Regions from separate parts of the Pseudoalteromonas sp. APC 3495 genome, predicted to be linked through region 1. Evidence: predicted binding sites of a transcription regulator. Region 1 holds the regulator's gene; the other holds the start of a gene.
What was found. The regulator sigma-54, encoded in region 1, starts transcription at its own class of promoters, with help from an activator protein. The targets are predictions, from matches to a motif close to GTTGGCACGNNNNTNGNNT.

Region 1 (12,393 bases):
CGCCCGTTAGTTGAAGTAGCGCATCGTATCGCTGCCGGTGAAACCATCGATACCATACAGGATGTTAGAGGCACGGCAGTTATTCGTAAAGAGCCTTTACCTGGTTGGCGTGGCAGTGACTCAACAGCCATTGATAAAATTGGTAAAATAGACCCTATTCCTAATCCTTATGGCGCGGATGATGTGGGCTGTGCTAAATCAGAATTTAAGCAAGCCGGCATCGATTTACAAGCAGAAGCTGCAAAACCAATTACCATCCAGCCTGCTCGTCCTAAGCCGTGGGAAAAAACTTACGTTAAACTGCCGGCATTTGAGCAGGTTAGCGTTAATAAGCCTTTGTATGCCCATGCATCACGTATTTTACATCAAGAAACCAACCCAGGTTGTGCAAGGGCGTTATTTCAGCGTCATGGCGATCGTTCTATTTGGGTGAATCCGCCGGCTTATCCGCTTGAAACTCAGGAAATGGATGACGTGTTTGGTTTACCTTACCAGCGTATACCACATCCAAGTTATGGCGATGATAAAATCCCTGCTTACGATATGATTAAAACGTCGGTAAATATTATGCGCGGCTGTTTTGGCGGCTGTTCGTTTTGTTCTATTACCGAGCATGAGGGGCGCATAATACAAAGCCGTTCTCAAGAATCGATTATCGAAGAAATTGAACAAATTAGAGATAAAGTGCCGGGCTTTACGGGGGTTATTTCTGATTTAGGTGGGCCAACTGCAAATATGTACAAACTGCGTTGTACCAGCAAAAAAGCAGAGAGTACGTGCCGTCGCTTGTCGTGTGTGTATCCTGATATTTGTAAGCATATGGATACCGATCACACACCCACTATCGACTTATATAAAAAGGCGCGTGAGGTTAAAGGGATCAAAAAGATCTTAATTGCTTCGGGCGTGCGTTATGACCTTGCAGTACGTGATCCTCGTTACGTTAAAGAGCTAGTAACCCATCATGTTGGTGGATATTTAAAAATAGCACCTGAGCACACAGAAGATGGCCCATTATCAAAAATGATGAAACCAGGTATGGGCGCCTATGATGAATTTAAAGCGTTATTTGATAAGTACTCAAAAGAAGCGGGTAAAAAGCAGTATTTAATTCCATACTTTATTTCTGCTCACCCGGGGACTAAAGATGAAGACATGGTAAACATGGCTTTATGGTTGAAATCGAATGATTTTAAGCTTGATCAGGTACAAAATTTTTATCCATCACCGATGGCCAACGCAACCACCATTTACCACACAGAAATGAACTCGCTACGTAATATTAAAAATAATACGGAGCAAGTACCTGTGCCTAAGGGAGCGCGCCAACGTCGTTTGCATAAAGCGATTTTACGCTATCACGATCCTGCCGGTTGGCCAATGATCCGCGAAGCCCTGCGTAACATGGGCAAAGCCAAGCTTATTGGTAAAGGACCTAACTGTTTAGTCCCTGAAGAAGGACGAGATGAAAGACAAACCAAAGGCGGAAAAGGTAACAAGGGCGGTCGTCCTGCGCTGACTCGTCATACTGGCTTTAGCCAGTTTAAAAAAGCCAACACTAAACCTAAGGTAGGTGGTAATCGCCAACGCGCTAAGTAGCCTTAACTTATGTAAAGTAACTATCGGCTTAAACAAAAACACCGCGTATTGATGCGGTGTTTTTGTTTATAAAAAGATTAAATCAATAACCAAGTCGCAGTACCTAAGAAGGCAAATATACCAACAATATCAGTTACCGTGGTTAGTACCACACTGCCTGCAAGTGCTGGATCTATTTTCATTTTTTTAAGCAATAGTGGGATACTAGCACCCGCAATACCTGCTGCAACTAAATTCATAAACATAGCAAACGCTAAAACACCACCGAGTTTGAAATCCCATTGCCAAAGCGCAACGACACCGGCAATTAGGATAGACCAAACCATACCGTTAATCGCGCCGATAGCGAGTTCTTTTAATAATAAAAAACGTTGGTTAGTTTGGTTGATATGGCCCACCGCGATACCGCGAATAACCAAAGTTAAGGTTTGGCTGCCTGCAACCCCACCCATTGACGGGACAATACCATTGAGCACAGCAAGAATTGGTAATATAGCTAAGGTGTTTTCAAAAAAGCTCGCCACAATTGCAGCCAGCAATGCAGTTAGTAAGTTTACACCCAGCCAAATTGAGCGCTTTTTAGAGCTTTTCAACACAGGTGCAAAGGTATCTTCTTCATCATCTAAACCCGCTAAACCCAGTAAACTGTGCTCAGCGTCTTCACGAATAACATCAACGATATCATCAATGGTGATCCGCCCAAGCAAGTGTGCGTTGTCATCAACAACCGGTGCCGATATCCAGTTATGACGCTCAAACAATTGTGCAACTTCGCTCTCATCCATTGAAATAGGAATAGACTCACAGTCTTCATCCATTAACTCATGAACAATTTTTTCAGGGGGATTAGTTAATAAAGTACTCAGCGATAGGGCGCCTAAAAAGCAGTTATTTTCATCAACCACATATAAGTCATCTGTACCCTCAGGTAATTCGCCGCGTAAGCGAATATAACGCAGTACCACATCTAGAGTCACATCGGGGCGAATAGTAACGGTATCTATATTCATCAATGCGCCAGCAGAGCGCTCTTGATACGATAAAGCCTGCGTTGCACGTTCTCTATCTTGAATATCCATAGCGCTAACAACATCTTTATAAACGGTGTCAGGTAGGCTACGTAGTACTTCCCCTAAGTCATCATGGCCCATGTCTTCGGTTGCGGCAGCAATGTGCTCGGGTGCCATTTGCGCAATAATACCCAAACGTACATCTTCAGACAGCTCTTCAAGCACATCACCTTGTACATCAGGATCAACAAGCTGCCAGAGCATACGGCGAATTTTATGCGGGGATGATTCTAAAAGAAGTGCGGTATCACAAGGCGCCGTTTTTGCCAGCATGCGTCTAACTTGAACAAATTGACCACTATTTAGTGACTTAGTCACCTGTTTTAGTTGTTGTAGTGGAATATCTTGTTCTAAAGCTTCAGGCATTGGCGTCCTTAATTAAATTGTATTACATGCTGGAAGGGTATAAATGCTATTCAATTTTAGTTTATCTTACTTTATGTGAGCAAACTAACTCAACCACTATTAACCTAAGCTTAGGATGATGAGTTAATAATGAACTTTTTTATTCTTGCTCATTAAATCGTTGGTCGATGAGTTCACCTATTGCGCTAAGTGCAGGCTCAGCGTCGGGGCCTTCGCATACCACCTTAACTTCTTTGCCTTGGCTGCTTTCGAGTAACATAAGTGCCAGCACGCTATCGCCAGCGGCTTGTTTGTCATCTTGAAATAAAGTGATTGTGGCATCAAATTGCACAGAAAGCTGAGCTAATACTGTCGCCGCTCTAGCGTGTAATCCTAATTTGTTTTTTATTAAAAATGTATTTTCTAACCGCATGACATGTTCTCGCAAGCTTTGATTTTATTCTTGTTCTCGGTGGCGAATTTTTACATTAGGATGACTCATTGCAAAGCTTTCACCAATGGTTTGCGCTAAATAAACAGAGCGGTGTTGCCCACCGGTACAGCCAATTGCAATGGTTAAGTAGCTGCGGTTATTTCGTTCTAAATGCGGCAGCCATGTTTGCACAAATGTTTGAATTTGCCATGTAAATTTTTGCACTATGCTGTGACTTGCTAGGTAGTCTTTTACTGGTTGATCCAGCCCCGTAAGTGGCTTAAGTTCAGGCTCCCAATGCGGGTTTGGTAAAAAACGGGCATCGAATACGTAATCTGCTTCTTTAGGGATGCCGTGTTTAAAACCAAATGACTCAAAGGTAATGATCAGTTGTTTATCTTTTTTTCCGAGTATTTTTTCACGAATAGATTCAGCAAGCTGATGCACACTTAAATCTGTGGTATCAATCATATAATCAGCACGATTAATCAATACATCAAGCAGTTGTTTTTCTTTTTTTATGGCTAAATCAAGCGGCAAAGAATCAATAGATAAAGGGTGGAGACGACGCGTTTCCGAAAAGCGTTTTATTAATGTTTGATCGTCACTGTCTAAATAAAATACCGTTGGTTTAGTAAAACCAGGTAAATATTCAATGATTTCATTAAACTGCTGTTGCTCTTTAGGTAGGTTACGTACATCAACACTCACGGCAATTTTATTATAACTGTCGGAAACACTGCGCACTAATGATGGTAATAAATTAAGAGGAATATTGTCTACACAATAATAACCTAAGTCTTCCACAACGCGTAACGCCACAGATTTACCTGACCCTGAACGACCGCTTATAATTATTAATTCCATTTATCACCTTTCTTTGTTACTACGATTGACTGACGATAACCTGATATAGTTCGCTATCCGATTTGGCGGCGCGTAACTGTTTACAAAATTCTTTATCATTGAGCTTATCAGCAATCGTGGCTAGCGTTTTCAAATGCTGCTGATTATCGCCATCGGGAACAATTAACGCGACAAAAATGTCAACCGGCCGGTTATCAATCGCATCAAAATTAATAGCTGTTTCGCTCACTAAAATCAAAGCAAGGGGCTCTTGAGCTCCACTCATGCGACCATGTGGAATAGCAATGCCTCGGCCAATGCCTGTACTTCCAAGCTTTTCTCTTGCAGTTAATGCATTAAGAATATCTTGTTGTGTTAAATAGGGCAGCTTATTGTGAGCCAATTCACTGATAAATTCTAAAATTCTTTTTTTACTATTAAAAAGGACCGCAGCTTTACTGCAGTCCTGACAGATAAGTGAGCTTAGTTTCATAGTGTTAGTGTCGAGCAAGTTTCTCTTTGTGTTTAATTACTTGACGATCTAGCTTGTCAATGAGCGAGTCTATAGCGGCATACATATCTTGATGCTCAGTAGAGGCAAAAATCTCAGCGCCACTAACATGAACGGTTGCTTCAGCTTTTTGGTTTAGTTTTTCTACATCGAGAATAACGTGCACATTCGTTATGTGATCAGTGTGCCTCTGTAACTTCGAAAATTTACTATTTACGTAGTCTCTAAGCGAGTCGGTAATATCTACATGGCGACCAGTTAAATTCAGTTGCATAAACATTTTCCTCTTTGTTGTACGCCTTAAATCAAACTTTTACGTTGATTAGACGGGGGAATAGCTAGAGATTCGCGATATTTTGCAATGGTTCTCCTCGCTACTTTAATTCCTTGCTCTGCCAATATATCTGCAATTTTACTATCACTCAATGGTTTAGCTGAGTTTTCTGCAGCGATTAATTTTTTAATTAATGCACGTATTGCTGTTGATGAACATTCGCCACCATTTTCAGTACTTACATGGCTTGAAAAGAAATATTTAAGCTCAAAAATGCCACGTGGTGTATGCATGTATTTTTGCGTAGTAACACGCGATATAGTCGACTCGTGCATTTCCACCATTTCAGCCACATCGTTAAGCACCATAGGCTTCATAGCCTCAGGACCGTGTTCAAAAAAGGCCTGTTGCTGTTGCACAATACAGTTGGTTACTTTAAGTAGCGTGTCATTTCTACTTTCTAAGCTTTTTATAAACCATTTAGCCTCTTGTAAGTGCGAGCGAATAAACTGGCTATCACCACTTGATTTAACCGTACGCGACATAGCTGCATATTGGCTATTTACTCTGATCTTAGGCATGCTATCTGGGTTTAATTCAACTACCCAACGACCTTTAACTTTTTTAACCGACACATCAGGAATAACGTATTCAGACTCTTCTCTAACAATAGTGTCTGCCGGTTTTGGGCTGAGCGTATGAATCAACGTCATGATTTCTTTAAGCTCATCTTCTTTAAGCTTTGTTTTTTTCATCAACGTGCGATAGTCACGTGCAGCAAGTAAATCAATATGATCGGTTAAGATCATTTTTGTTTCGTTTAAAAAAGGTGTGTCTTTATCAAATTGATTTAGCTGAATACACAAGCACTCTTGTAAACTACGCGCGGCTATTCCCACTGGATCAAATAGTTGAATACGCTTTAGTACCGCTTCTATTTCGTCAAGTTCAACTTCATCTTCGCCGTCGTTTTCTTGGTTAAAGCTTTCTAATATTTCTTCACAGCTAAGGGTTAGAATCCCTGAGTCGTCCACAGCTTCTACAATTGCAATAGCTATCGCTTCATCGGTAGGACTAAACGGCGTCAGTTGAAGTTGCCACATTAAATACTCATGCAGCGTTTCAGTCGAAGAGCCTTGATAAATAGATTCATCTTCTGGCATTGGGCCCGATGAAGAGGCAGGCGCAGCGCTCATATATTCATCCCAAGTAACATCCATAGCCATATCATCGCTAATGGTGTCTTTGGTCATTGCTTCGCCGCTATCTTGCTCATCCTCGCTAGGTTTATCGTCAGCTGAGGCACTTAGCGTTAAGTCATCGTTATCGGCTTTTTGTTCGTTTTTACCTGCAGTGTCTTCGCTGTAATCGTGTTCTTCAACTTCAAGCAAGGGGTTGCTATCGAGCGCTTCTTGAATTTCTTGCTGGAGATCCAATGTACTGAGTTGCAATAAGCGAATTGCTTGTTGCAACTGTGGAGTCATTGTAAGTTGCTGGCCCATGCGCAGCTGTAATGATTGCCTCATTTATCTCTAACAATCCTTTTAAATTACGGTCTGTTGACCTTTACGGATTAAAATTTGTTCAAACTAGGGGCGGTTTAATTGCGGCGCGAGGTTTGTAACCTAGTGGGCTAAGTCAAAACCGAGCAAAGCTTCCGCGTCCTGCTCACGCTCCTTACCTACATCCATGTAGGCAACAAAGAGTAAATCGTCCCTAGGCAGAACCCGAAGGGCAGCGCCTGTTTGGCATTGATGCTGCGTTATCGCCTATTTATGGGGAATACCACACCACATAGGCTCTGCCTTGCCTAAATACCAAACAGACTGCTGCAAATTCAACCTTGAAAGGTCAACAGACCTAAGTATGATTAATCTTAGCAGATGCTTAGTGGAATAACACACATATTAGAGCTTGAACTGCTCGCCCAAATAAACATCGCGTACTGTTTTATCGTTTAATACGTATTCAGGAGTGCCTGATGCAATTAACTCCCCATGAGAAACTATGTAGGCTTTTTCACAAACATCAAGTGTTTCGCGCACGTTATGGTCTGTAATAAGTACGCCAATGCCACGGTTTTTAAGATGCTCTATAATCTTTTTAATATCTAATACTGAGATAGGATCAACCCCCGCAAAGGGTTCGTCTAAAAGGATAAATTTAGGGTTTGCTGCTAACGCGCGAGCAATTTCAACGCGGCGACGTTCACCACCTGATAAGGCCATACCTTGGCTGTCGCGGATATGCTGAATGCTAAATTCATCAAGTAAATTATTTAAGGTATCTTCGCGTTGTTGTTTGTTTAATTCTTTACGTGTTTCTAAGATAGCCATTAAGTTTTGATAAACAGTCAGCTTTCTAAAAATAGACGACTCTTGCGGTAGATAACCAATCCCTAAACGCGCTCGGCTGTGCATCGGTAATAAAGTAATATCTTTATCATCAATTGATATTTTGCCTTTATCACTAGGGACAAGGCCTACAATCATATAAAAAGTGGTGGTTTTACCTGCACCATTAGGGCCAAGTAACCCCACAATACTGCCAGCTTCAACCTCTAGGCCAACGTTTTTTACAACTTCACGACCTTTGTAGCTTTTAGCTAATAGCTCTGCTTTTAATGTGCTCATGGTTGGCCTTTATCATCTTCTTTTTTATTTTCAACAGGCACTAAAATAGTGTGTACACGGTCTGTTGAGTTTTCGTCTTTTTCTGCGCTAATTAACTGCTGCTCGATATCGTAAGTGATACTTTTAGCTGTTATTTTTTGACCTGCTTGAGCAATGCTTGCATCGCCGATTAAGGTTAAAAAACGCAGCGACACATCGTAACGCACTTCATTAGCACTGGCGCTCATTATGGTGCCATCAGCTTGTGTTTCTTCAAAATATGCAGGGCTGCCTGTGGCAATTAATAACTGTTTGTTATCGCCTAGGTCATCGCGTTTATGCACTTCTAAACGGTCAGCTGTGATACGGCGATTACCATGAATAATTTCAACATTTTTCTCAAAAATGCCTACGTTTTCTTTTAATTGACCTTCTTGCTTATCTGCACTAATTGAAATTTGATTAGCAGCGGGGGCTTCAGCAGGTTCAGCGCCATTACTGTTAAAAGCAATTAATAGTGAGGGAACAATTAAAATTTTAAATAGGTTATTGGTCATAATATAGGGTTCGCGTATGGTTAATAAGTTTAATCACCTCGGTTTTTAAATCGGCCTCAAGGCCTTTACCTGTGATTTTTAAATTAGGTCCTGTAATAACGACAGGCTGCTGTGATTGCATGGTTAATAGTTTTATATCAACATTGATGGTCTGGGCGGTGATCGTATCGATCATGGCGTTATCTACTAAGTTTTGAGCGGTTACATTACCCTCTAACACCAGTTGACGGTCGTCGTAGAGGGTGGCTTCATCGGCGTTAATACGCCATGTTTGCTGCTCGTTGTATAAAGTGAATATAGGCTTTTCAAAAAAGGTAAAACCGAGTTGTTGATACAGCTCCATTTTTACCGCAGTTACCTTATGGCTCACTTTACCTTGTTCATTATAAGCCGTTTGTTTTAGCTCAATAGCGGTATAATCAGGCTTAGCAATAACTTGTGTTTCTTCGCTTGCAGTAATATCAACCTTAGTAAAATAAGGATACCAGAGCCAAACCATACAGCTTATGAATAAAACGCTCAGTATAATGCGCGCTACATTCATGAACTCGTTCCTTGGCTAGTTAGTGGCTTGTTATTTTCGAGCATAAGTAAGTCTGTCAGCTCTCTTACCGCCCCAAAACCGCCGGGCAGTTGGGTTACATAATGTGATAAACGTTTAATAAGTGGATGAGCATCGTTTACGGCAACCGCAAAACCGACTTGCTCCATTACTGGCATGTCTGGGCCATCATCACCTATATAAGCAATTTGCTCATCGCTAAGCGCTAATTTTTGTTTTAATTCTTGATAGGCTATAAGCTTGTCTTCTTGGCCTTGATATATATGTTGTACGGTTAAACTGCTCATACGTTGCTGCACTATATGAGAATGGCGCCCAGTGATTACGGCGACTTCAAAACCGCTGTTAATCAGGGCTTTAATACCAAATCCGTCTTTGGTGTTAAATGCTTTGAGTTCTTCACCTTGGTTTCCAAGGTAAATACGGCCATCAGAAAATACACCATCAATATCACAAATTAATAGCTTTACTTTTTTTGCGCGCGCCTTTGCATCATCACTTAGCGGTTGATAGAGATCTTCAAATTGCATTTATAGCACTCCGGCTTTAAGTAAGTCTTGCATATTTAGTGCGCCAATCGGTTGATTATGCTCATTAATTACAATTAAACCATTAATACGTTTTTGTTCCATAATATTTAACGCTTCAGCCGCGAGCATCTCTTGGGTGGCTGTAGTACACGACTTGGTCATCACAACATTAATTTCAGTGCTATGAATGTCAATACGTTGCTCTAAAATACGGCGTAAATCGCCATCGGTAAACAGGCCTGATAATTGCTGGTCACTATCAACAATAGCGGTCATGCCGAGTCCTTTGGCCGACATTTCAATTAAGGCATCTTTAATCGTTTGCGTCTCGTTAATGATAGGCGTATCAGCACCACTGTGCATAACATCTTTAAGAGTTAAGAGTAATCGCTTGCCTAAGCTACCACCAGGGTGCGATAGTGCAAAATCATCAGCAGTAAAGCCGCGTGCTTCTAATAATGCCACCGCCATGGCATCACCCATAGCGAGTGTGGCAGTGGTACTTGCAGTAGGTGCTAAGCCCAATGAGCAGGCTTCTTGTTCAACTTTAATACACACATGCACATTTGCCAATGTTGCCATGGTTGAGCCTTGGTTGCCTGTCATGGCAATCATTTTGGCACCAATGCGCTTTAATACTGGAATAATATTAAGTACTTCGCTGGTTTCACCAGAGTTTGAAATGAGGATAACCACGTCATTTGCTGTGATCATTCCTAAATCACCATGGCTTGCTTCACCCGGGTGAACAAAAAATGCGGGGCTGCCGGTACTGGCAAGAGTGGCGGCTATTTTGTTACCAATATGGCCTGATTTACCCATGCCAATAACAATAATACGACCTGAGCAGTCATACATTAATTGACAGGCTTGGTTAAAGCTTTCATTAACGTATTGTGTAATATCGCTGAGTGCTTGGCGTTCAATCTCTAGAACACGTAACCCTTGTTGAATAAAGTTTAGCGTTGCCATGGGCTATCCTACTTGACTAAAAATATAACCTTGGTAAATCATAAATGCGACGATGAGCAAGCCACCTTCTATTCTATTGATACGTCTTTGACCTCTAAAGTTCAATGACATAGCAATTAGCGCCAAGGTTGCGCCAATCATAATAATAACATCACGGTTAGCTACTGATGCGTCAATAACCGATGGATTAATTAATCCTGCCAGCGGTAATACCGCTAAAATATTAAAAATATTCGAACCAACTATGTTACCCAGCGCTAAGTCATCTTCATTTTTAAGTACACCTGCAATTGAAGCTGCAAGTTCAGGTAAGCTGGTGCCTATAGCAATAATGGTCAAACCAATCACCAAGTCACTTAAGCCAAAATATTTTGCGATATCAACGGCTGAGCCAACTAAAAAGTGTGAACTAACCGGCAGTAAAATCATACCCACTACCAGCCAAAAAACAGCTTTTTTGGTTGGTACATTGTCAGGTACTTCGTCACAGGCTTCGCTCACAAACGGATCGTCTTGGTTTTTAGCTCGCAGTGAGACAAAAATAAGTCCGCCAATAAAAACAACAAAGCCAAATAATAAGGCTGCACCTTCAAAAAATGAAAAATAGTTATCTGAAAAAATATACCAAGTTGCAATGGAGACCAGCAGTACCAGTGGAATTTCACGTTTTAACGTACTTGAAGATACTGATAAGGGTCTTAAAAGGGCGGTAATACCTAAAACTAATAAGATGTTAGTGATGTTTGAACCAACTGCATTACCCACGGCAGTATCGGTTTTATTTGCCAAAGCTGCTGAAGCCGATACCATCATTTCAGGCGCTGAAGAGCCCATAGCTACCACGGTTAAACCTACAATTAGCGTTGGCACGCCAAAGTTTTTAGCCAGTGCTGCTGCACCATAAACAAACCTGTCTGCACTCCATACGAGAGCCGCAAAACCAAGAATTAAAATGACAAACGAGGTAACCATTGTGATAAGCCAATTAATGTAAATTCAGATAGCGCGAATAGTAACAAAAGCCACCATAAAAGTATAAATAAAAGAATAAGGTGTAATACATTAGACGGTTATTTTAAGTATTCTTTGGCGCTTTTTATATGAAATTTTAAGCCAAAGTTAAGGCTGCTTGAATCAATCTTATAACTGTTTTTGCGACACTATTACAAAATCTTACGAATTGTTTTTTCCATATTGGTTAAAAAACCCTTAAAATAGAAATATGAGAGAGTATTGTTATGGAGAGCGACTTGTCGCAATCAATAGTTGAAGTCAAGGATGTTACCTTTTCTAGAGGCGATAGGGTCATATATAAAAATATGAGCTTTGACGTACCTGAGGGTAAAATTACTGCCATTATGGGGCCAAGCGGAATTGGCAAAACCACGATGCTACGCCTAATAGGTGGTCAGCTTAAACCAGACTCCGGTGATATTTTATTTAAAAACGACAGCATTGTCGCTATGTCGCGCAAAGAACTCTACGCGGCACGTAAACGCATGAGTATGTTATTTCAAAGCGGTGCCTTATTTACTGATATGTCGGTGTTCGATAACATTGCATTCCCCATTCGAGAGCACACGCAACTCAGTGAAGATTTAATCCGTTTAGTGGTATTAATGAAACTACAAGCTGTTGGCTTACGTGGTGCTAAAGATTTAATGCCTTCAGAGTTATCTGGCGGTATGGCACGTCGTGCAGCTTTGGCTCGCTCTATAGCGCTTGATCCTGAACTTATTATGTATGATGAGCCTTTTGCAGGACAAGACCCTATTTCAATGGGGGTTTTAGTTAAGCTGATCAAATCTTTAAACGAAGTACTTGGCTTATCTTCTTTAATTGTCACGCACGATGTGACAGAAGTAATGAGTATTGCCGACCACGTTATTATTATTGCTGAACAAGGCGTTATTGGCAGTGGTACACCAGAGCAGATGCGAGAGCACGAATCACCACTTGTTCAACAGTTTTTAAAAGGGTTATCAGATGGTCCAGTGCCATTTCATTATCCAGCACAAACCTATGCAGATGAACTGTTAGGAGAGCAGCAGTAATGTTGGATTTACTACAAAAAATAGGCCA
Region 2 (12,393 bases), on a different contig from region 1:
CCTGCGCGCACACTTGGATAACGGCCTGCGTTTTGCCCTGCGATTGTCCCTTGATCGGATGCTTCGTGAAGCAGCGGCAGCATGTTACTGGCATCACCAGCTATAAATATGTGTGAGTCGCCACATTGCATAGTATGGGCATCGGCCGTTGGTACGCCACGTTCATCAAGCTCTATGCCGGTGTTTTCTAACCCTAGCTTATCGGTGTTTGGTACTCGCCCAGTTGCAGCCAGTACATAGTCAAACTGCTCAGTATGTTTAACACCTTGCTTGTCGGTATAGGTTAGCTCTGCTTTATTACCTACTTTTTTCATGTCTGATACGTTTGAGTCGGTATCAACATAAAACTCTTCTGCAAATACAGTGTTAGCGTAATCTTTAACTACTGGGTCGGTTAATGGGCCTATGGCACCACCTACGCCAAATAGTTTTACCTTTACACCCAATCTGTGTAACGCTTGGCCAATTTCAAGGCCTATAACGCCAGGGCCAAATACGGCCACTGATTCTGGTAAATCATCCCAGTCGAATACATCGTCATTTATAATCAGTCGGTCGCCAAAGTTATTAAATACGCCTGGGTAAGAAGGGCGTGAACCCGTTGCAATTACAAAGCGTTTGGCAGTAATAATGGTGTGGTCGTCTATTTGTACGCGGTTGGCGTCTAAAAATTGTGCATAGCCACGAATTTTATCTTCGCTAGGTATTTCATCTACCGCTTCTACTACGAATCCTGCAAAGCGATCGCGTTCACTTTTTACTCGTGCCATAACGGCTTTACCGTCAATAACCGGTTTTGAGCTGTGAACACCAAAGGCAGGGGCCATTACTATTGAATGGGCGGCTTCTGCTGCGGCAATCAATAATTTACTTGGCATGCAACCAACACGTGCGCAGGTTGTACCGTATGGGCCAGATTCAATCATAAGTACGTTTTGAGTAAATTGTTTAGCATTACGATAGGCACTTAAACCAGCGGTACCTGCACCTATAACAACAACGTCGGTTTGCAATTCTTTCATAGTGTTTTTCCTTTAGTAAACAGGGGCGTTGCAGCCCCTGTTTTATTTACTTAATTAAGCAAAGTATTTTTCTAGGTCGTCTGAGCCACCAATGTGCTTACCGCCAATAAATACTTGTGGCACGGTTTCACGGCCCGATACCGCTTTAAGGCTGGTAAGTGATGCGCCAGCGCCCATTACGATTTCTTCAAATGCAAAGCCTTTAGCTGTAAGTAGCTCTTTTGCTTTTTTACAGAAAGGACAGCCAGGCTTAGTAAATAGAGTAACTGCTTCTGGTTTTACTTGAGTTGGGTTGATGTAATCAAGCATAGTGTCAGCGTCTGATACTTCAAATGGGTCGCCTGGTAAATCTGGCTCAATAAACATTTTCTCTACTACGCCATCTTTAACCAGCATAGAGTATCTCCAGCTGCGTTTGCCAAAACCTAAATCGTTTTTATCAACTAACATGCCCATGCCGTCGGTAAATTCACCGTTACCATCTGGTAGTAAGGTAATGTTTTGCGCTTCTTGATGTTCAGCCCATGCGTTCATTACAAACGTATCGTTTACTGATACACAAACAATGTCATCAACGCCATTTTGCTTAAGTACGCCAGCTAGTTCGTTATAGCGTGGTAAGTGCGTTGATGAACACGTAGGTGTAAATGCACCTGGTAGTGAAAATACAACAACCGTTTTACCTTTAAAAATGTCGTCTGTAGTCACTGATTTCCATTCGTCGTTTTGACGCGTTGCGAATGTTACGTTTGGGATTGTTTGACCTTCAATATTGTTTAACATGTTTTTAGTTCCTCTTGATTTGTTGATAGCCATTATGGCGAACAATTAAATATAGTTCCAATCGTTTGTTTGTATTAAACTGATAGGTATAAGCTATCAGGTTGAGTGTAAATATGAACTTAAAAGATTTAGAGTATATCAAAGCGGTTGCCCACTATAAGCATTTTCGTAAAGCGGCCGATGCCTGCTTTGTAAGCCAGCCTACCTTAAGTGGGCAAATTAAAAAGCTGGAACAAGAATTAGGCGTTATTATTTTTGACCGCTCTACCAAGCACGTTACCTTAACTGCCAAAGGTGAACGTTTATTGACACAAATAGCTGTCGTTTTAGAGCAAATACAAATATTAAAAGAGCTGGCAGCAACATCTAATGAACCACTGCAGGGTAAGCTAACCATTGGTATTATTCCAACGATTGCGCCGTATTTATTACCTACGCTACTAACATCAATGAAAGCAGCGTTTATAAATAGCCAGTTTTCGTTTATTGAAATGCAAACAACCACTATTTTAGCTGCGTTAGAAAGTGGTGAAGTCGACTTTGCAATTTTAGCGGATGTACCTGAACTTAAAAGTTACCATACCATTGATTTATATAAAGAAGACTTTTTAGTTGCCGTATCAAGCGATAACGCATTGTGTGAGCATAAAAAAGTGGCACTGCAAGACCTGCAAGGTTGCAACCTATTAATGTTAAGTGATGGCCATTGCTTTAAAGATCAAGCCCAGCAGTTTTGTTTTTCGGCAGGGGTAGATGTTTCCAGCCAGTATCAAGGAAATAGCCTTGAGACTTTATTGGCGCTGGTGGCGATGGATGATGGTGTTACGTTTGTGCCAAAACTTGCAGCAATACCACGAGTGGGTATTCATTATTTGCCTATTTTTCCTAATCAACAACGTAATATTGTATTTGCATGTAGAAAGCATTACCCGCACTTATCTGGGGTTGAGCAATTGGCTCAGTGGTTAAGCGCCCACTCTAATTTAAAGGCTAAACTAAGCGAGGCGCTTTAGCATTTTACATGCGGCTATTGCTCGGCAATCTCTACAATGTCATTAATTTGTACGCCCGGCAAAGGCTGATCATTAATACTGACGGCAATAGCGCTGAGCTGATAAAGCTGCTCAATTCGTATACGGTTAAGTGTAGTGATGGTATGCGGCATAGTGTTGCCTTGTGCGTCGGTTAAATAATTATGATGGGCAATACTCAGTAGTTGGCCTTCTTCTAAGCCATGAGCCTTACCTAAATTAATCACTAATTTATTGTTTTCCATATGCATTATTTTACCTTGAGTAGGTAGACAGGCCATGGCTGCTTGTAGGTCATAACTTAAGGTTTGGTTTATATCACTAATGCTTTGGCCAAAAGGTGATTGCCAAAACCGATTACTATTTACATCAATAATGGCTGTTTTTTCAAATGGCCAAATTGCTTGGCTTTGATAGCTCTTTTGCCATAACGGCTCGTAAGTGGTGCCATTAAATAAGCTAAACTCTATTTGGTAGTGGCGCTGATAGCTTTCATCTTGCCAAAACGCATAGTCGCTATTGAGTTTATCGCTGGTAGATAAACTGGTTATTTGACTTAACAGCACATATTGCGCATTGCTGCGTGATGAAATTTCTTCTAACTGACTGTTTGAATAGTCATGCTGTTGATTAAAGTAGGTATCAACCTTTATAGCTTTGTTGAAATAGGCAACGGGTATTGCACTCATTTTTGATTTTTGCAACGAGGTATAAATGTTTTTACTGACTGCTTTGTTAATGTCAAATATTTGACCCATTCTCGCTTGTTCACGATTTGTTAATTGGCTTTGCGTGACAGCTATAAACTTATTAAAGTTGCTTTGTGGACATTGCTCTGTTTGCGCAAAGATATCTAAGCGTAAGGTAATTGCAAACTCATCACTACTGCGGTTTTCGCTAACGAGCTCTATTTTTTGAATTTCGCCTTGGCTACTTATTTTTAGCTGATCTTGGGTTAAAACACCATCAACAAGTGTTTGCACCGAGCTCACCCGCGCACCAGAGAATACAAGGGCTTGGGTAATCGCATCTTTTATTGCAGCGGCCTTTGCACCGGGAATGTCGCTATTTTGAATAACCGCATGGCCTGTAGACTCATACCACTGAGCGTGGGTAAAAGGTGAAAACGTTAATACCGCAGTGGTGCTTAATCCTGCCAATACTGCTTTTAAAAACGATTTCATACTCTTACTCCAATTAAACGTTAGTGTTAATAAATCTCAGCAAGTAATGTACCACTATTATTTGTTGTTACAGAATATAGGTATCACTGGCATTAAACGTGCATAACTGAGTTTAATTAGTTTTTAAAGGCCCTGTATGATGCGAGTAATGCCATTAATGATCACATTAGGCTGCTTAACGTTAAGCGGTTGTAGCAATATATTTGATAAGCACGTTGAATATAAATATGTTGAGCCAAATAATTACCCTGTATTAAAAGCAATAGGGTACGCGCCCATTAGTTTGCAGTCGGGAAGTAATGACACTCAAAAACAGCTTATGGCAATTAAAGCCTCCAAGCTAGAAGCATACCGCGAACTAACGGAACAAGTGTACGGGCAAAAAATTACCGCAGGCACAACCGTCGCAGGCTCTGTTGCCCAAGATGATTATTTACAGAGTAAAGTGCAAGGTATTATAAAAGGTGCGCAAATTATAAAAACTTATGCTGTTAATGATGTGTATATTACTGAGCTTGAGCTTAATATGAAGCGCGTACACGACTTGTACATCGGTGAGATAAAACCACGGGAAGTGAAAAAAGTCACTTATTACTAAGCGACAAGTTATTACTAACCGACAAATTATTAATCATAAAAAAACGCCTAAACGAATAATCGTTTAGGCGTTTTTTTATGAGTATTCTTTAGGCTTTTAGGTTACGCACAATGCTGTTGTCAGTATTAACTACACTACCGGCTTGATCGTAGGTCATAGACGAAGGTGCGCCAATTAAAATACCCTTTAATTGCTTTACACTTAACTGCGCCTGGTGCGCTGCATGAGCGTTAACTTCATTTTGTTTTTGACACTGCTCAAGCTTTTCTCGAGTTAGCTTTATTAAGTCAGCGTTTTCATCTGTTTGCTGATCATTACTGGCAATAAGTTTGCTGAGTTCTTTATCAAGGGTGCTTATACTGGTTAAAAAAGACATTTTTTGTTGGGCAATTTCTTTTAAACCTTCACCTCTTCGAGATGCAATCGCAGTAAGCTCCTGAGTGAGTAACTCGCTCAGTTTTGTTAAGCAAGTAATTTGCTCATTTAGTTTAATTGTAATTAAACTATTGTGATCAGCCATAAACGTTAAACTCAAAGTCTGCTAGATTTTTGGCAAGCTTCTCACTGTCGATTTGATAATTACCTTCAGTAATCGCTTTTTTAAGCTCAGCAACTTTGTTGCTATCAAAACCAGAAGACTGCTGCGCTTTCTCTTGTAACGATTTTAATTGCTTAGCTTGCGGTGTTAAGCTCACCGAATCGCTGGCAGCTTTAGGTGAAGGCGTTTGTGCCGCCTGTGTATTTGCATTATCTCTTTTTAAATCAACTTTTTGCTGTTGAGTGTTTGTTAAAACACTCGGTTGTTGATTTGATTTATTTACTTGACCGACCATAATAAAAATCCGTATATTGCCCAACTGATGCCTTTATATCGGCATTTATTAAAGATACTTTAGCATAAATTTATATTAAATATTTACTTGCACAGACTCTACACCATCTACACGCGCATTTAAAACTTTACCTGTCTTTTTGTTTTCTACTCTTACTTGCTCGCCCAAGGTGCCATCCTCTAATGCAATACCCGTCGTTTTCACTCTTAACCCTTTGATATTAGCATAAATTGTAACAGAATCACCTTTGCACACCATACATATTTGATTAAGTAAAACGGGCATTCCTTCACGGATGTTGCGTTTGCTACGACTACCAATAAGAGCCGTTGGATCTTCAAGGTACTGCGCTCTGATAAAGTGTGCAGGGCGCATATCAATACTTAAATGGGATGGAGTAATCACTTCACCTCGTGCTAAATTGGTAGTTGCAACTACAACAGGTGCTGATTCAGTGATTCTGACATGAACGTACTGTGCCCAGTTGTCACTATCGTTACATTTTATTTGAATAGTGACTTGGCGATTAAAGGGAGGCTCACTTGGCGTTATTAGCTCAGGCTCAGAATTACATTGGCGATCGGGAATGCGGCTATCTAGCGGTAATGCGCTAAACTGTATTTTGTTATCATTTGTAGTCACTGCTTTTTGAGCAACATAAGATACAGCCATTTCTTGCAATAACTCTTTACTAAATACTTGTGCCTTTAGTGGCAAAGCGAAGCAGAGGCTAGCAAGAAAATAAAAAACACTGTATCTTCTGGTTTTTTTTAACAAACTCATAATGTTTCGACTATGCTTATGGTTGCAAACAGGGTATAAATATTTTGCGTCAGAATTTAGACGCCCCCGTTGTGTTATGACGCTTTATTAATTGAAAGCAATTATCGTTCCTTATATTTGTTTTCTTAGGAGATTTAAATGGCCGGCATTTTAGACTCAGTAAACCAACGTACGCAGTTGGTTGGGCAAAACCGCTTGGAATTATTGTTATTTAAGCTTAATGGGCGTCAGCGCTTTGGTATTAATGTGTTCAAGGTAAGAGAAGTTCTTCAATGCCCTCCATTGACTAGCATGCCGAAATCTAACACTTATATCCGTGGCGTAGCACATATTCGTGGGCAAACTATTTCGGTGATTGATTTATCTATGGCCGTAGGCGGGCGCCCAATAAAAAGCATCGAAGATGGCTTTATAATAATTGCTGAGTATAACCGTACAGTGCAAGGATTCTTAGTAGGTGGTGTTGAACGTATAGTTAACATGAACTGGGAAAAAATAATGCCACCGCCGTCAGGAGCGGGTCGTTATTCTTATTTAACAGCCGTCACTGAAATTGAAAATGAGCTCGTTGAGATACTCGACGTAGAAAAAATCTTAAACGAAATCTGCCCAGTTAATACTACCGTGAGCGATGATGTCGCCTCGCAAGGTAATATACAAAAAGATTTAGGCGAGAGAATAGTATTTATTGCTGATGATTCGGCTGTTGCGCGAAATCAAGTAAAACGAGCATTGGAACCATTAGGTGTAACAACTGAGTTGGCTAAAAATGGTAAAGAAGCTTTAATAAGATTAAAAGAAATTGCAGAGCTCGATTGCGTAAATGATATTACAGAGCGAGTAGGGCTACTCATTTCTGATGTAGAAATGCCAGAAATGGATGGTTACACGCTGACTGCAGAAATCAAAGCTAATCCTAAACTTGCGCCACTACATGTGATTTTACACACATCATTGAGTGGTGTTTTCAATCAAGCGATGATTGAAAAAGTAGGAGCAGATGATTTTATTGCAAAATTTAACCCAGACGAGCTTGCAACAGCCGTTAATAAATGGGTTCATCGTGATTAATAAACATAGGTGTTATTGATTTGACTAATAAAGATTTGCAGCAAAACGAATACGATCAATTTCGCTTATTTTTAGAACAACAGTGCGGTATTGTTTTAGGTGAAAATAAGCAGTATTTGGTAAAGAGCCGTTTGGCACCATTAATGTCTCGATTTAATGTTGAATCGTTGTCTGAATTGGTAAGTAAAACTCTCGGTGTGCATGAGCGCCAGTTGCGCGCTGCCGTTGTTGATGCCATGACAACCAATGAGACATTGTGGTTTAGAGATCAGTATCCGTTTGAGTTACTTAAAACCAGATTATTCCCTGAGTTTAAAACGTTAAATAGGCCATTAAAAATATGGTCTGCGGCGAGCTCATCAGGACAAGAACCCTACTCAATAGCGATGTCGGTTGCTGAGTTTCAATCCAGCAGCCCTGGTGTTTTAAAAATGGGTGCACAAATAATTGGTACAGATATATCAAATACCATGCTTGATATGTGTAAACATGCTGAATATGATGCATTGGCATTGGCTCGTGGACTCTCTGCTGAACGCCGTAAAAAGTTTTTTAAAGACAGCGGCAATGGTATGGCACAAGTGGTTGATTCATTGAAAAAGCAAGTGAGCTTTAGGCATTTAAATTTGCTCGATTCGTACGCTTTAATGGGTAAGTTCGATATTATATTTTGCCGTAATGTTTTAATTTACTTTTCACCTGAGGTGAAAGCCAAAATAATTGCACAATTCTCTCAAGCACTTAACCCTAAGGGGTATTTATTTTTAGGTGCGTCGGAGTCTATGTCTGGTTTAAGTACTGACTTTGATATGGTGCGTTGTAACCCTGGTATCATTTATCAAAAGAAATGACCTTCATTAATATATTATCCCTCCTCTAAACGACGCCTATTGCGTCGTTTTTTGTTTTTATCATCACTATTTTCACTGCTGGCTCATTTATTGCTTTATCTGTACTGAGTCAATTTTTTGGAGGTAGTTATGGCTATCAGTTTTGATAAAGCATTAGGCGTGCATCCGCATGCGATGTTGATCCGTTCGCAAAGAGCAGAAATGCTCGCTACTAATATCGCAAATGCTGATACGCCCGGCTATAAAGCAAAAGATATCGACTTTGCCTCAGCATTAAAAACGGCAAAGTCCAACCAACTAAGCGGCAATACCATGGTAAGAACCAATGAAAAACACATTGCCGGTGGTACCCGTAGTGTAGGTAGTAATGAACTATTTCGTACGCCAAATCAAACAGATACAGGTGATGGCAACTCTGTTGATATACAAGTGGAACGGAACTTGTATACACAGAATGCTATGGAGTATCAGGCCAGTGTCCAGTTTCTTAATGGTAAATTTAAAGGCCTGAAAAAAGCCCTCGGTAGTCAAGGAGCCTAATTATGAGTTTATATAATGTGTTTGATATTGCTGGTTCTGGTATGAGCGCGCAAAACGTGCGATTAAATACCACGGCAAGTAATATCTCTAATGCCAATACAATTAGCTCTTCACAAAATGAGACGTACCGAGCGCGACAACCTGTATTTGCTGCGGAGCTAACAAAAGCGTCAGCGTCAGCAAGCAACCCACAGGGCTCTGCCGTTGGTGTAAAAGTGTTAGGAGTGGTTGAAAGTAATAAACCACTACAAATCGAATATAACCCAAATCACCCGAGTGCGGATGAAAATGGATATATTTACAAACCCAACGTGAATGTTGTTGAGGAGATGGCAAATATGATTTCTGCTTCTCGCTCTTATCAGACAAATGTTCAAGTTGCTGATGCAGCTAAGCAAATGTTAAGTAAAACACTGCTGTTAGGTCAGCGGTAACTGAGGGTAGCTCATGAGTAACGATATTAGTACTTCTTCATCCTACATGGACTCTTTACGTTGGCAAGATAAGCAAGTGCCAAAAAAAGAAGAGAGTGATGCGTTAACCCAAGAAGATTTCTTTTCGTTGTTAACACAGCAGTTGTCATATCAAGATCCCAGCAAACCAGCTGATAACGATCAGATGATTGCACAAATGACAAACTTTACTATGGCTGAAGGGATCTCAAATTTAAACTCTAACTTTGAGTCTTTAGCTGCGTCGATGACATCAAATTCAGCATTGCAAGCATCAACACTGGTTGGTAAGCAAGCGCTGCTGGAGTCTGACACACTTGAGCTTAATGAGTCGGGTGAGGTAAAGGGAGCGATTGTTGCTGAAAAGCCGGTAGACAATTTAACGCTTCGTATTGAAGATGCATCAGGGCAATTAGTTAAAACTATTGATTTAGGCACGCAGCCTGCAGGTGCGGTTCGCTTTGCATGGGATGGTAAAAACGAAGCGGGTGAACGACTTCCTCCTGGTGAATACAATGTTAAAGCTGAAGGCAGTACGGATGGCGAATTCTCTAGCTTACCAATTGCCTCATTCAAAAATATTGAGAGTGTTAATATTAATGGCTCAAGCGGCATTATTATTAATACCAAAGAAGGTGCGGTTAGGCTGACTGATGTCGCAGAAATCGCGTAATAGATTTTATGTATTTTTTAGCCAATAGGCTAAATATTTTTTAGGTTAGAGGTTAATTATGAGCTTCAATATTGCATTAACAGGCCTTGCTGCCGCACAAAAAGATTTAGATGTTACCGCCAATAATATTGCCAACGTAAATACCACGGGCTTTAAAGAGTCTCGCGCTGAATTTGCTGATGTATACGCATCATCAGTATTTAGCGCCGGTAAAACGAAAAATGGTGATGGTGTACAAACCACTATGGTTGCCCAGCAGTTTCATCAGGGCTCGCTGCAGTTTACTAATAATTCACTGGATTTAGCGATCACAGGTGAGGGGTATTTTGCTACCAGTCAAGACTTAGGCGCACAAGACTTTACCTACACGCGTGCGGGTGCATTTAAGCTTAATAAAGATAACTTTGTTGTAGATGCTAAAGGTAATTTTTTACAAAGCTTCCCAGTTGATGAAGTTAGTGGTGATACGACCTCTGTAAGTCTTAGTACTTCATCTGCTTTACAAATACCAGATTCTTCGGGCTCTCCGCGCTCTACTTCAAACGTTTATACATCATTTAACGTCGATTCTCGAGAAGATGTAATAGCTGTCCCTTTTGATGCAACAGACAGTACTACTTATAACTCTTCGACATCGACCACAATGTATGACTCACTTGGTGAGCCACATGTTCTACAATTCTTTTTTGTAAAAACAGCGCCTAATGAATGGCAAGTACATGGTACGCTTGATAAAACTCCCTTTGATGCAACTGGTGCCGCGACAGCAACACCAAGCCCGCTAAGTACCTTTGGGTTTGATGCTAGCGGTTTGCCTGCAACGACTAATGGTGCTCCAAATGTTGGTCCAACCTTTACTGATGTTAATTTAACCGGAACTAATTTATCGGGTATTTTATCTAATGGCGCCCAATTTGATGATATTGCGATTAATTGGCGCGATGAGGCCGGTACTGCAAATAGAACGCCTACTCAATATGCGAGTCGCTTTGAGGTGAAAGCACTAGAGCAAGATGGTGCGACAGTAGGTCGCTTAGCGGGTATTGATATTGGTACAGATGGAAAAGTTGTTGCATCTTACAGTAATGGTGATTCAACTTACTTAGGTCAAGTTGCCATGGTGCGCTTTTCAAACTCACAAGGTTTGCAGCAAGTAGGTGACACTTCATGGAAAAAAAGTTTGACCTCGGGGGAACCAATTGCGGGTGAGCCAGGTTCAGGCACACTAGGCAACATTAATTCGTCAGCTCTTGAGCAGTCTAACGTAAACTTAACCAATGAGCTGGTTGATTTGATTAGTGCGCAGCGTAACTTCCAAGCAAACTCTCGTGCGCTTGAGGTTAACTCAACTATTCAACAGAACATCCTTCAGATCAGATAATCATATTTTGATTTACTAAGGCTGCTTAGTGCAGCCTTTTTTATTCCTCTCCTAAAATCTTATTCACACTTAAATTTAATTTGGCACTTATATTGCATTTACTCATACATAGATTTCTTAATGAGTCGATGTTATGGATAAAATGGTCTACATAGCGGCATCTGGCGCTAAACAAAGCATGCAAGGGCTTGCTCTTAAAGCCAATAATTTGGCAAATGCGAATACCACTGGGTTTAAATCTGATTTTGCGCAAGCACGGTCAATGCAGGCTTTCGGTGAAGGTTTGCCGACTCGTGTTTTTGCTATGCAGGAGCGCCCAGGATCAAACATGACATCGGGCGGTGTTGTCGAAACAGGTCGCAGCCTTGATATTGCTATGAGTGATAACGCATGGCTGAGTGTTCAGGATGCCTCTGGTAATGAAGCCTATACAAAAGTGGGTTCGTTAAATATAACGGCTGAAGGAATGTTGACTACCAGCGACGGTCGTCAAGTTATTGGCGAAGGTGGGCCAGTCATATTACCTGTACCGATTGAAAAAATTGAATTTAGCAAAGATGGCACTATTCAAGTTCGCCCTCAAGGTGCACCGGCTAACTTTTTAGAAGAAGTTGATCGGCTAAAAGTAGTTGATGCAAACAACGCTACACTCGAGAAGGGTAACGATGGCTTATTTAGAGCTAAACCAGGCCAAATAGTTGAAACATCAGCCAATGTACAAGTATTAGGCGGCACATTAGAAAAATCGAATGTAAATCCTGTGCATGAAATGGTCGATATGATCAGTCATCAACGCCAATTTGAATTACAAGTAAAACTGATGAAAACAGCTGAAGAGATTGACGAACGTCAAGAACAGCTGATGCGCATCGTTTAACTATAACGTGAGGATATTATTATGAATCCAGCATTATGGATAAGTAAAACAGGGCTTGACGCTCAACAAACAGATATATCGGTTATATCAAATAACTTAGCGAATGCCAGTACAGTGGGTTACAAAAAAAGCCGCGCTATTTTTGAAGACTTACTCTACCAAAATATTAATCAACCAGGCGGTCGCTCATCGCAAGACACCGAAATGCCGTCAGGCTTAATGTTGGGCGCGGGTACGAAAGTGGTCGCTAATCAGAAAAACTTTTCCCAAGGTAACATGCTCACCACTGAAAATTCATTAGATTGGATGATTTC

Region 2: QL984_RS08905 (flagellar basal body rod protein FlgF) is a predicted target of sigma-54. The motif match lies at 11,282-11,300, and genes of this name have one in related genera.

The regions. Positions count from the first base shown of each region.
Region 1 is NZ_JASDDA010000009.1:28,913-41,305, reverse strand. It holds gene QL984_RS05600 (YgiQ family radical SAM protein) at 1-1,599, shown strand, start outside; gene mgtE (magnesium transporter) at 1,677-3,035, opposite strand; gene QL984_RS05590 (HPr family phosphocarrier protein) at 3,175-3,447, opposite strand; gene rapZ (RNase adapter RapZ) at 3,472-4,314, opposite strand; gene ptsN (PTS IIA-like nitrogen regulatory protein PtsN) at 4,334-4,786, opposite strand; gene hpf (ribosome hibernation promoting factor) at 4,791-5,078, opposite strand; gene QL984_RS05570 (RNA polymerase factor sigma-54) at 5,105-6,604, opposite strand; gene lptB (LPS export ABC transporter ATP-binding protein) at 6,986-7,711, opposite strand; gene lptA (lipopolysaccharide transport periplasmic protein LptA) at 7,708-8,247, opposite strand; gene lptC (LPS export ABC transporter periplasmic protein LptC) at 8,237-8,791, opposite strand; gene kdsC (3-deoxy-manno-octulosonate-8-phosphatase KdsC) at 8,788-9,339, opposite strand; gene QL984_RS05545 (KpsF/GutQ family sugar-phosphate isomerase) at 9,340-10,311, opposite strand; gene QL984_RS05540 (calcium/sodium antiporter) at 10,315-11,283, opposite strand; gene QL984_RS05535 (ATP-binding cassette domain-containing protein) at 11,550-12,365, shown strand; gene mlaE (lipid asymmetry maintenance ABC transporter permease subunit MlaE) at 12,365-12,393, shown strand, end outside.
Region 2 is NZ_JASDDA010000017.1:1,522-13,914, forward strand. It holds gene QL984_RS08835 (dihydrolipoyl dehydrogenase) at 1-1,022, opposite strand, end outside; gene QL984_RS08840 (glutathione peroxidase) at 1,077-1,805, opposite strand; gene QL984_RS08845 (LysR substrate-binding domain-containing protein) at 1,919-2,818, shown strand; gene QL984_RS08850 (flagellar assembly protein T N-terminal domain-containing protein) at 2,833-4,020, opposite strand; gene QL984_RS08855 (LPP20 family lipoprotein) at 4,160-4,618, shown strand; gene flgN (flagellar export chaperone FlgN) at 4,707-5,138, opposite strand; gene flgM (flagellar biosynthesis anti-sigma factor FlgM) at 5,131-5,451, opposite strand; gene flgA (flagellar basal body P-ring formation chaperone FlgA) at 5,527-6,234, opposite strand; gene QL984_RS08875 (chemotaxis protein) at 6,373-7,305, shown strand; gene QL984_RS08880 (protein-glutamate O-methyltransferase CheR) at 7,326-8,156, shown strand; gene flgB (flagellar basal body rod protein FlgB) at 8,286-8,696, shown strand; gene flgC (flagellar basal body rod protein FlgC) at 8,699-9,130, shown strand; gene QL984_RS08895 (flagellar hook assembly protein FlgD) at 9,144-9,821, shown strand; gene flgE (flagellar hook protein FlgE) at 9,880-11,202, shown strand; gene QL984_RS08905 (flagellar basal body rod protein FlgF) at 11,336-12,079, shown strand; gene flgG (flagellar basal-body rod protein FlgG) at 12,101-12,393, shown strand, end outside.